DNA from 2 places in the Bacillus sp. D386 genome. Region 2 is predicted to be linked to the other one. Evidence: riboswitches for the same ligand, from Rfam matches in the RefSeq annotation. Region 2 holds a riboswitch; the other holds the start of a gene.
The links. Region 2 has a riboswitch for glycine ahead of FHY45_RS17935 (amino acid permease). Riboswitches for the same ligand answer to the same signal wherever they lie in the genome.
Positions count from the first base shown of each region.

Region 1 (4,236 bases), on a different contig from region 2:
TTTGATTTATTGAGGATGTCAGTTAAATGCTCTTCAAGATTCTTAACCTCCAGCCTCGTTAGAATATCATCAAGTTCCCCAACGACACGTTCAAATAATTGAATTTTTTCGTAGAGAATTTTCATAATATGATCCTCAATGGTATTCCTGGTCGCAAAATTATAGATTCGGACATCTTCTGTTTGTCCAAGTCTGTGAATTCGGCCGATTCTTTGTTCCAGTCGCATCGGATTCCAAGGTAAATCAAAGTTTATAATATGATGGCAAAACTGCAGGTTAATTCCTTCTCCACCTGCTTCTGTAGCAATTAAGACTTGTGCTTGTTTTTCGAACAGTTCTTTCATCCAGTCCTTCTTACTACGTTTAAATCCGCCGCGGAATGGAACAGAAGTGATTCCATTTTGCTTAAGAAACCACTGCAAATATAATTGCGTGGCTCGATACTCGGTAAAAATGATAACCTTATCTTTTATAGAATGAATCAATTCAAGCGCTTTTTTCGCTTTTGAATTGCAATCAACCAGTTCGACCAGGTTGATAAGGTTATGTATGGCTTCCTTAAAGCTTAGTCCGGCATCCGGGTTTCGATCGAGCATATTTTTTAACGTAAAGTAGACGGCTTCCCTGCTGCTGCATGCCTCACGCTGAAGGATTAAAGAAGAAAATGTACTCCCGATACCCTCCGGCAATTCTTTCCTAAATGAAGAAACTCCATCATATAGATCCTGTTCCTTTTCGGTGAAATCTATAAAAATTGTTTCAACCTTTCTTTTTGTCCACTCAATGCCGGTATCCTGGCGTTTATTTCGAATCATCACCATATTAACCAATTCTTTTAAATAAGCATCATCCTTTAATGAACGTTTCTTAGCAGAAAAGCGTTCATTAAATTTGGCATAGCTTCCTAAATGCCCTGGCTTAAGCAATGATACAAGATAAAAAATTTCTTCTAGCTTGTTTTGAATAGGGGTTGCCGTTAACAGTAGACAGAACTTTCTCTGGACTTTTTGTACAAACTCATAGTTTTTGGTTTTATTGTTTTTTAACTTGTGAGCCTCATCTATGATGACAATGTCATAGGTTTGTTCGAGTATGGCAGAACGATGAGGCTCTCGTTTAGCAGTATCTATGGAAGTGATTATACATTCAGAATCCCACCCATACCCCTTTCTGTATATGACAGCTGGTATGTGAAACTTCTGATTAAGCTCCTGTGCCCATTGAGATACGAGAGAGGCTGGGACTAGTATTAGTATTTTGCTTGCCAGGCCCCGAATCATATATTCCTTTAAGATCAGACCGGCCTCTATTGTTTTACCAAGACCTACTTCATCAGCTAATATGGCTTTACCATTCATTCTTTCAATGACTTCGGTAGCAGCTTCGAGCTGATGGGTTAAAGGTGTAAATCCTGATAAATGCTTTGGTGCAAGGAGGCCGTTGAAATCTGGAATCAGATTATGCTTTTCGGCATCCAATCCGAGTTTAAAAAGGGAGTAGCTGCACCAGGGGCCATCCTCCATAATCTTTTCCTCAAGCTCCTTTTCCCAATCTTCATCAAAATAGACCTTTGGTGTTAAACTCAATGTGAATCCCAACTTTCTTTATTTAAGCTAGTTAGATAAATGCTTGATTGTAATTTAACTAAATTCAATAGAATTCTCTTACCTTATATAGGTATAGGTGGTGTCATTAATTTCTAAACAATAGTAGGAGTTTAATCTCCGGCTAAAATCTGATTAAATGCTTTATGCGGATGGCAGAAAATTATAAGGAATTTATTCAGTGACGCCTAAACAATTTTTTTGCCCCAATAAAGCTGAGGTGTTACTGATATTTTTTTAGTTTCCAATCATTCATCGAGATAACGTAAATGTTGCCACCTGATAATTGTTGATGGTAGGATATAAATGTAAGACTATTTAGAAAACGGCTTATCTCTTGCTTTTTGTTTAGTATGACCAATTTACATAATTATATGAGCGAATGAAGGCAAGGGGAGAGACCGTATTTGCGGCACCGAAGGAGCAAATGGTGAATCCATGAATCTCTCAGGTACAGAGACTCTTGCTGGACGCATCTCTGGAGAGCGCTTCCTTTATTGTGAAGCCACCCAAGAGGAAACGCCGAAGTACGTTACCCGGCGGTAAACTTTCAGGTATCAGGACAGAGCCCCCCTAATAAGGGAGGTTTCTGTCCTTTTTTTCGTGGATCGCTGAAGGATATATCGCTTCGGTCAAATGTGGAAAAGCGGCGTTTTACTTAATAAGTTAACAAGCAATCATTTAAATGGCATAACAAGCAAGAGAATCCGTATAAAACGAATATTTTAGGAGGGTAAGGATGGGAGAATTAAAGCAGACTCCGCTGATCAGTGTGTACAGGGAGTACGGAGGAAAAACAATTGATTTTGGCGGCTGGGAATTGCCTGTCCAATTTTCGGGCATTAAACAGGAGCATGAATCAGTGCGTACAAAAGCAGGCCTCTTTGATGTATCACATATGGGCGAATTCATGATTAAGGGTGCTGGGTCTTTACCATTTTTGCAGCTGATGATGACCAACGATGTCAGTAAGCTGAAAACGGGCCGGGCACAGTATACTGCTATGTGCTATGAGAATGGCGGAACGGTTGATGACCTGATTATTTATAAAAAAGGTGAAGATGATTATTTGTTAGTTGTGAACGCATCTAATATTGATAAAGATTTTGAGTGGTTAAAAAAGCATGCGAGCGAAGATGTAGAACTAAAAAATATATCGGAACAAATAGGGCAATTGGCATTACAGGGACCGCTTGCAGCTGATATATTACAGAACCTTGCAGAGGAAGTAGATCTCAATACCATTGGTTTCTTTGCTTTTCGTGAAGATGTCATGATAAATGGCATTAGTGTACTTGTTTCAAGAACTGGCTACACCGGTGAAGATGGATTTGAATTGTACTGTAAGAGCGAAGATACAGTGAAGCTTTGGAAAGATCTTTTAGAATTCGGTAAGGATAAGGGATTGGTTCCATGTGGACTTGGGGCAAGAGATACGCTTCGGTTTGAAGCAAAACTTCCTTTATATGGCCAAGAGTTATCTCCAGAGATTACACCTATCGAAGCGGGGATTGGGTTCGCTGTAAAAACCGATAAAGAACATTTTATTGGTAAGGAAGTTTTAAAGGAACAGAAGGAAAATAGCGCCCCTAGAAAGCTTGTCGGAATCGAAATGATTGACCGCGGTATTCCGAGACATGGGTACCCGGTTTTCGTTAAGGATGAAAACATCGGGGAAGTGACCACTGGAACACAATCCCCAACCTTAAAGAAAAACGTAGGCCTTGTCCTGATTAATGTAGAATTCGCTAACCTTGATGAGGTAGTCGAGGTTGAGATACGGGGAAAAAGATTAAAGGCGAAAATTGTTAGTACTCCATTTTATAAACGCACTCAGGCAGGAGGAGTAAAAAAATGAAGCATCGTTATTTACCAATGACAGAGCAGGATACTGAACAGATGTTAACAGCGATTGGTGTAGAATCAATCGATGACTTATTTTCTGATATACCTGAAAAAGTAAGGTTTAAGGGTGAATACAAGCTAAAAAAAGCAAAGTCTGAATCAGCACTTCTGAAAGAATTAACTGAGCTGGCCGAGAAAAATGCCAATCTCAGGACCCATAGTTCTTTTCTTGGAGCGGGAGTATATGACCATTACATGCCAGTCATCGTTGATCACGTTATCTCAAGATCAGAGTTTTATACCGCTTATACACCGTATCAACCGGAGATTTCCCAGGGAGAATTGCAGGCTATTTTTGAATTTCAAACGATGATTTGTGAACTGACCGGAATGGATGTGGCGAACTCCTCCATGTATGATGGGGGAACTGCTCTGGCCGAGGCAGCCATGCTCTCAGCAGGACATACACGTCGTAAGAAACTGCTTGTTTCAGAGACAGTGCACCCGGAATCACGGGCTGTTTTATCCACTTATGCAAAAGGCCAATATCTTGAGCTTGAAGTTGTCCCCTGTAAAAATGGAGTGACGGATACAGAACAATTGGCGGGTATGATGACTGATGAGGTAGCTGGTTTTATTACTCAATATCCAAACTTCTTTGGCCGAATCGAAAACTTAGCTGAAATTGAACAAATTGTTCATGAACATAAAGGAATGTTAATTGTTTCAAGTAACCCACTTTCACTTGGTGTCTTGAAACCGCCGGGTGATTTTGGTGCAGATATTG
Region 1 is NZ_VEMV01000005.1:279,824-284,059, reverse strand. Features, by position in the region: gene FHY45_RS16290 (DEAD/DEAH box helicase) at 1-1,523, opposite strand, end outside; glycine riboswitch at 1,987-2,077, shown strand; glycine riboswitch at 2,081-2,172, shown strand; gene gcvT (glycine cleavage system aminomethyltransferase GcvT) at 2,344-3,462, shown strand; gene gcvPA (aminomethyl-transferring glycine dehydrogenase subunit GcvPA) at 3,459-4,236, shown strand, end outside.
Region 1: linked by a shared signal. The riboswitch ahead of gcvT (glycine cleavage system aminomethyltransferase GcvT) and the one ahead of FHY45_RS17935 (amino acid permease) in region 2 are both predicted to bind glycine.

Region 2 (4,236 bases):
AATATAATAGACCCACGGATTGATTTGGATGATGATTGGCCATTTTATATACATCGGAATCATGTTGAAGTCCTTAATAAAGATACAATGCATTTTCAATCAGTATTTGATTTAAGTGGAGAAGTTGTGTATGAAGGGGATATGGTTCAAAAAATCACCAATTTTGAAATGGATCATGCCATTCTGCAATTTGATTTTAACTCATTTTTAGATACAGTGGAGCTTGAGCCTTTCACAGTAAAAATACCTCAGAAGAAAGAGCAACTTGAGAATCATAAATAAAGGAAATAGTTTATTGAAACTATTTTGCTCAATTCGGTACCGAGCTGTACTAAGTTTTCATTCAACCATAGAATACTATAGAAAAAAATGCACTCCAATTGTTAAGTGTAATCTAACAACTGGAGTGCATTATTATTTTTGCTTTTGCTCTATTATCATAATCTCTTCTTTTTATGATAGTTATATAAAATGAACAATAAGACAAACCATAATGGTGTAAGCAGCATTGCTAAGCGTGTTTCCGCAGCAATGAGCATTACAATCAGTATGAAAGCAAACATACCTAGGATTACATAATTTATAGCTGGTGTTAATGGAGCTTTGAATGTAGATTTAGCTCTTAAATCAGGTCTTGTTTTTACATATTTGATATGCGAGATTAAAATAATGCTCCATACCCAAATGAAACAGATGGCGCTGATTGTTGTGACGATTGTAAAGGCCTGCTCTGGTATCAGCTTGCTAAGCAGTGCACCGACAGAAACTACAATAGTAGAAGTTAATAATGCATTGCTCGGTACATGGTGTTTATTTAATTTGCCAAGTTTTTTTGGTGCTTCATTATGATTGCTTAAGTTGTACATTATCCGGCTGGTTGAGAATAAACCGCTGTTTGCAGCAGAGGCTGCCGATGTTAATACAACAAAGTTGATAATACCTGCCGCCATTGGAATCCCGATTAAGGCGAAGACACCTACAAATGGGCTGCTTGTCGCACTTAATTGATCCCAAGGATTGATGCATAAAATAACAAATAAGGCACCTACATAAAACAGTAAAATCCGTACCGGTATTTTGTTGATAGCAGATGGAATGTTTTTTCGTGGATTAGCTGTTTCAGCAGCAGATACACCAATAAGTTCAACTCCGACGAAGGAGAAGACAACCATTTGCAGTGATAGTAAGAACCCTGATATTCCATTCGGGAACATGCCGCCATGATTCCAAAGGTTAGAAACAGAAACAGTTCCGCTATCTGTTTCAAATCCAATCACAAGCAGTACGATTCCTACGACAATTAGTGCAACAATAGTGACGACTTTAATAATCGCAAACCAGAATTCCAACTCACCAAACAGTTTGACGGTTAATAGATTTAATCCTAATAGAATTACTAAACAGATGATGGCAGGCACCCATTGCGGGATATCAAACCAGTATTGTGTATATAAACCAACAGCGATAATATCAGCCATGGCTGTCATAATCCAGCAGAACCAATACGTCCAGCCAGTCACAAATCCAGCCCATGGACCCAAATATTCAGCTGCGAAATCGATAAATGATGTATGATTTGTATTGGATAAAAGTAATTCACCCAGTGCTCTCATAACAAAAAATAGAGCTACTCCGATAATCAGATAAGAAAATAAGATGGATGGACCGGCTAAATGAATGGATTTTCCGGAGCCTAAAAATAAGCCGGTTCCAATTGTGCCCCCAATTGCTATTAATTGTACATGACGATTTTTTAAATCCCTTTTTAACTCTTGCTTAGCCAAGTTGCATGCCCCCGTTTAATCTTAGATGTCTAAAACAGGCACCTAGTAAAATAGATATTTATCATTTTTCTCGCTTGATTTAGATACTATGTCTCACCTCACTATTGATATTGGAAAATAAAAAAAGAGATTGGTTGTCTCCAATCTCTAAAAGGGCAAGAATAACAAAAATCGTTACCATTCTGTCCTTTTGCCTGAGATTGTGAATCCTTCGGCGCTGTATAAATACAGTCTCTCCAGAAGCTGCTCCCGCCATAGTTTTATCCACAGCGATCAAAGCGTGCTATATTAAATTATCAATTATCAGAGTATGTTACCTTATTAACATAATTCTGAAAAAATGTTATGGAAAAAATGCTATCACTAAATTATTATGTTGTCAAACTAAGTACATGTAATTAAATGATTTGTTGAAGCATATGGAAGAGACCAAGATTTACTTGAAATATATTTAACCCATATGCTTTTGAACAATCAATTAATGATACTAAACAAGCTTCAGTTCTGATAAACCATTACAATAAGTATTAAATAGTAAAGAAAGGTACTAGGTCTCTCTCTTTTTTTGTTTACTAATTTAAACATCTTGAGGAGTATTCCTTCAGATATATAAGCATGGCAGTGAGGTTAAGGGGAAGGCCAGAATCGAAAGCTCTCTTTTTCATGTTTATCTTAGCAGTAGCACAATTCATTCTGAAAAAAAGACCAAATCCATAAGGGATTTGGTCTTTAATCTACATTATTAAAAGGCAAATTCAAATTTAGAGTTCATCCGCTATCCCCAGCAGGATAATACCGAAGATAACAACTGCGATGATCATGTATTGTTTTTTAGTCAGCTTCTCTTTTAGGAAGATTCGTGACAGGATAATTGAAAAGATACTGTAAGAAGCAATCAATGGTGCTGCGATAATTGCATAGCCTGATGCCATGGCAAATACGTAGAAAAATTGACCAATCGTTTCCAAAATAGCAGCTATCCCTTTATCGCGCTCTTTAAATACATGGAAGGATTCCTTCTTAATAAAGCGAAGATAGATAAAACATACGGCAGCGCATAGGAAAAAGGTATATTCATACGCAAGCAAAGCTGAATTTTCGCTGATTAAATTCAATTCATCCAGATAGATGGCATCCGCAAATGTAGCAAGTCCATCAATAATGCAATATAAAATTGGGAAGATAATAGCCAAGAAACCAATTTGGTATTTTTTATCGATATGCTCAGAATTCAGTCGACGAGCTTCATCTTCTGCTCTTTTTTCCAGAACGGCTATCCCCACAATCCCAAGAGTGATGATGATAATCCCAAGTACTTCAATGATACTTAGCTCATGAGTGAAAAAGATGAAGAGCAGAATGCTTGTTACGACACCTGAGGAATTCTGTATTGGTGAGGCGATAGACAATTCAATATAGCGCAAACCAATATACCCAAATGCCATGGAAAGGATGTATAAAGAAGATACTGGTAAATAATGAATCATCTCCATTGGATTGAACTGTATATCTTTTATAATCATATAGGCTGTTGCATGAATTCCCATGACAAGACCAACCATGATGATAATTTTAATATGGCTGTACTTGTCATTGCTGTCTGATCCCTTTTTATAAAATAGGTCAGCACCACCCCATGCTAAAGCTGTTAGTAGTGAAAAAATAAACCACATAACGATTCTCCTTGTTGAAGTTTAATAAGCTTTCTGAACCCCGTATAACAAGACATACAGAATCGTTTACTCAAGTGAGAAGACGTTACTGCTGCTATTGCAAAACGGAGAGCAGAGCTGTGAATAAAAATGAATTTTAATAGAGTCACAGAGTCAAGAATATAATTTCATTGTAAACTGTGTCAAGGGATTTAAAGGATGAAACTATAATAGAAGTGTGCATTTAATATAACAATAGTAATGAAAGGGCTATCTTTTTGTTTTTCTTAATTTTTCAAATATAATAAAGGGAGAATTAACAATTATAGAAGAGGATGGAAAGTTCGCTAACCAGGGGAGATGGCTATGTTAGATTTAGTCCCAATTATGCTTGAAAAGGTAGGCATTATTGTCATTGTAGCCTTTTTAATTTCTAAAATGAATTCCTTTCGCCAAATCATTCACCCAGACCATAATCTAAATGAGCAGTTGAAATTATTTCTATTATTCGGCATGTTTGGGGTTATTAGTAATTATACTGGAATAGAAGTTTATCATTCTATGGTTGAAGAGAATAGATGGCTTTCAGCTATTGGAGAAGATAGTGCCATTGCTAATACAAGAGTGATGGGTGTTGTGATAGGCGGATTATTGGGAGGTCCCGTTGTTGGAGGAGGAGCTGGTCTGATAGCCGGTATACACCGTTATACATTGGGAGGGTTTACAGCCTTTTCCTGCGCCCTTTCTACCATCCTGGCCGGAATATTGGCAGGGTATATAGGCAACAGAAGAAAAAGGAG
Region 2 is NZ_VEMV01000006.1:123,063-127,298, reverse strand. Features, by position in the region: gene FHY45_RS17940 (DUF4179 domain-containing protein) at 1-282, shown strand, start outside; gene FHY45_RS17935 (amino acid permease) at 438-1,784, opposite strand; glycine riboswitch at 1,957-2,034, opposite strand; gene FHY45_RS17930 (DMT family transporter) at 2,546-3,457, opposite strand; gene FHY45_RS17925 (sensor histidine kinase) at 3,803-4,236, shown strand, end outside.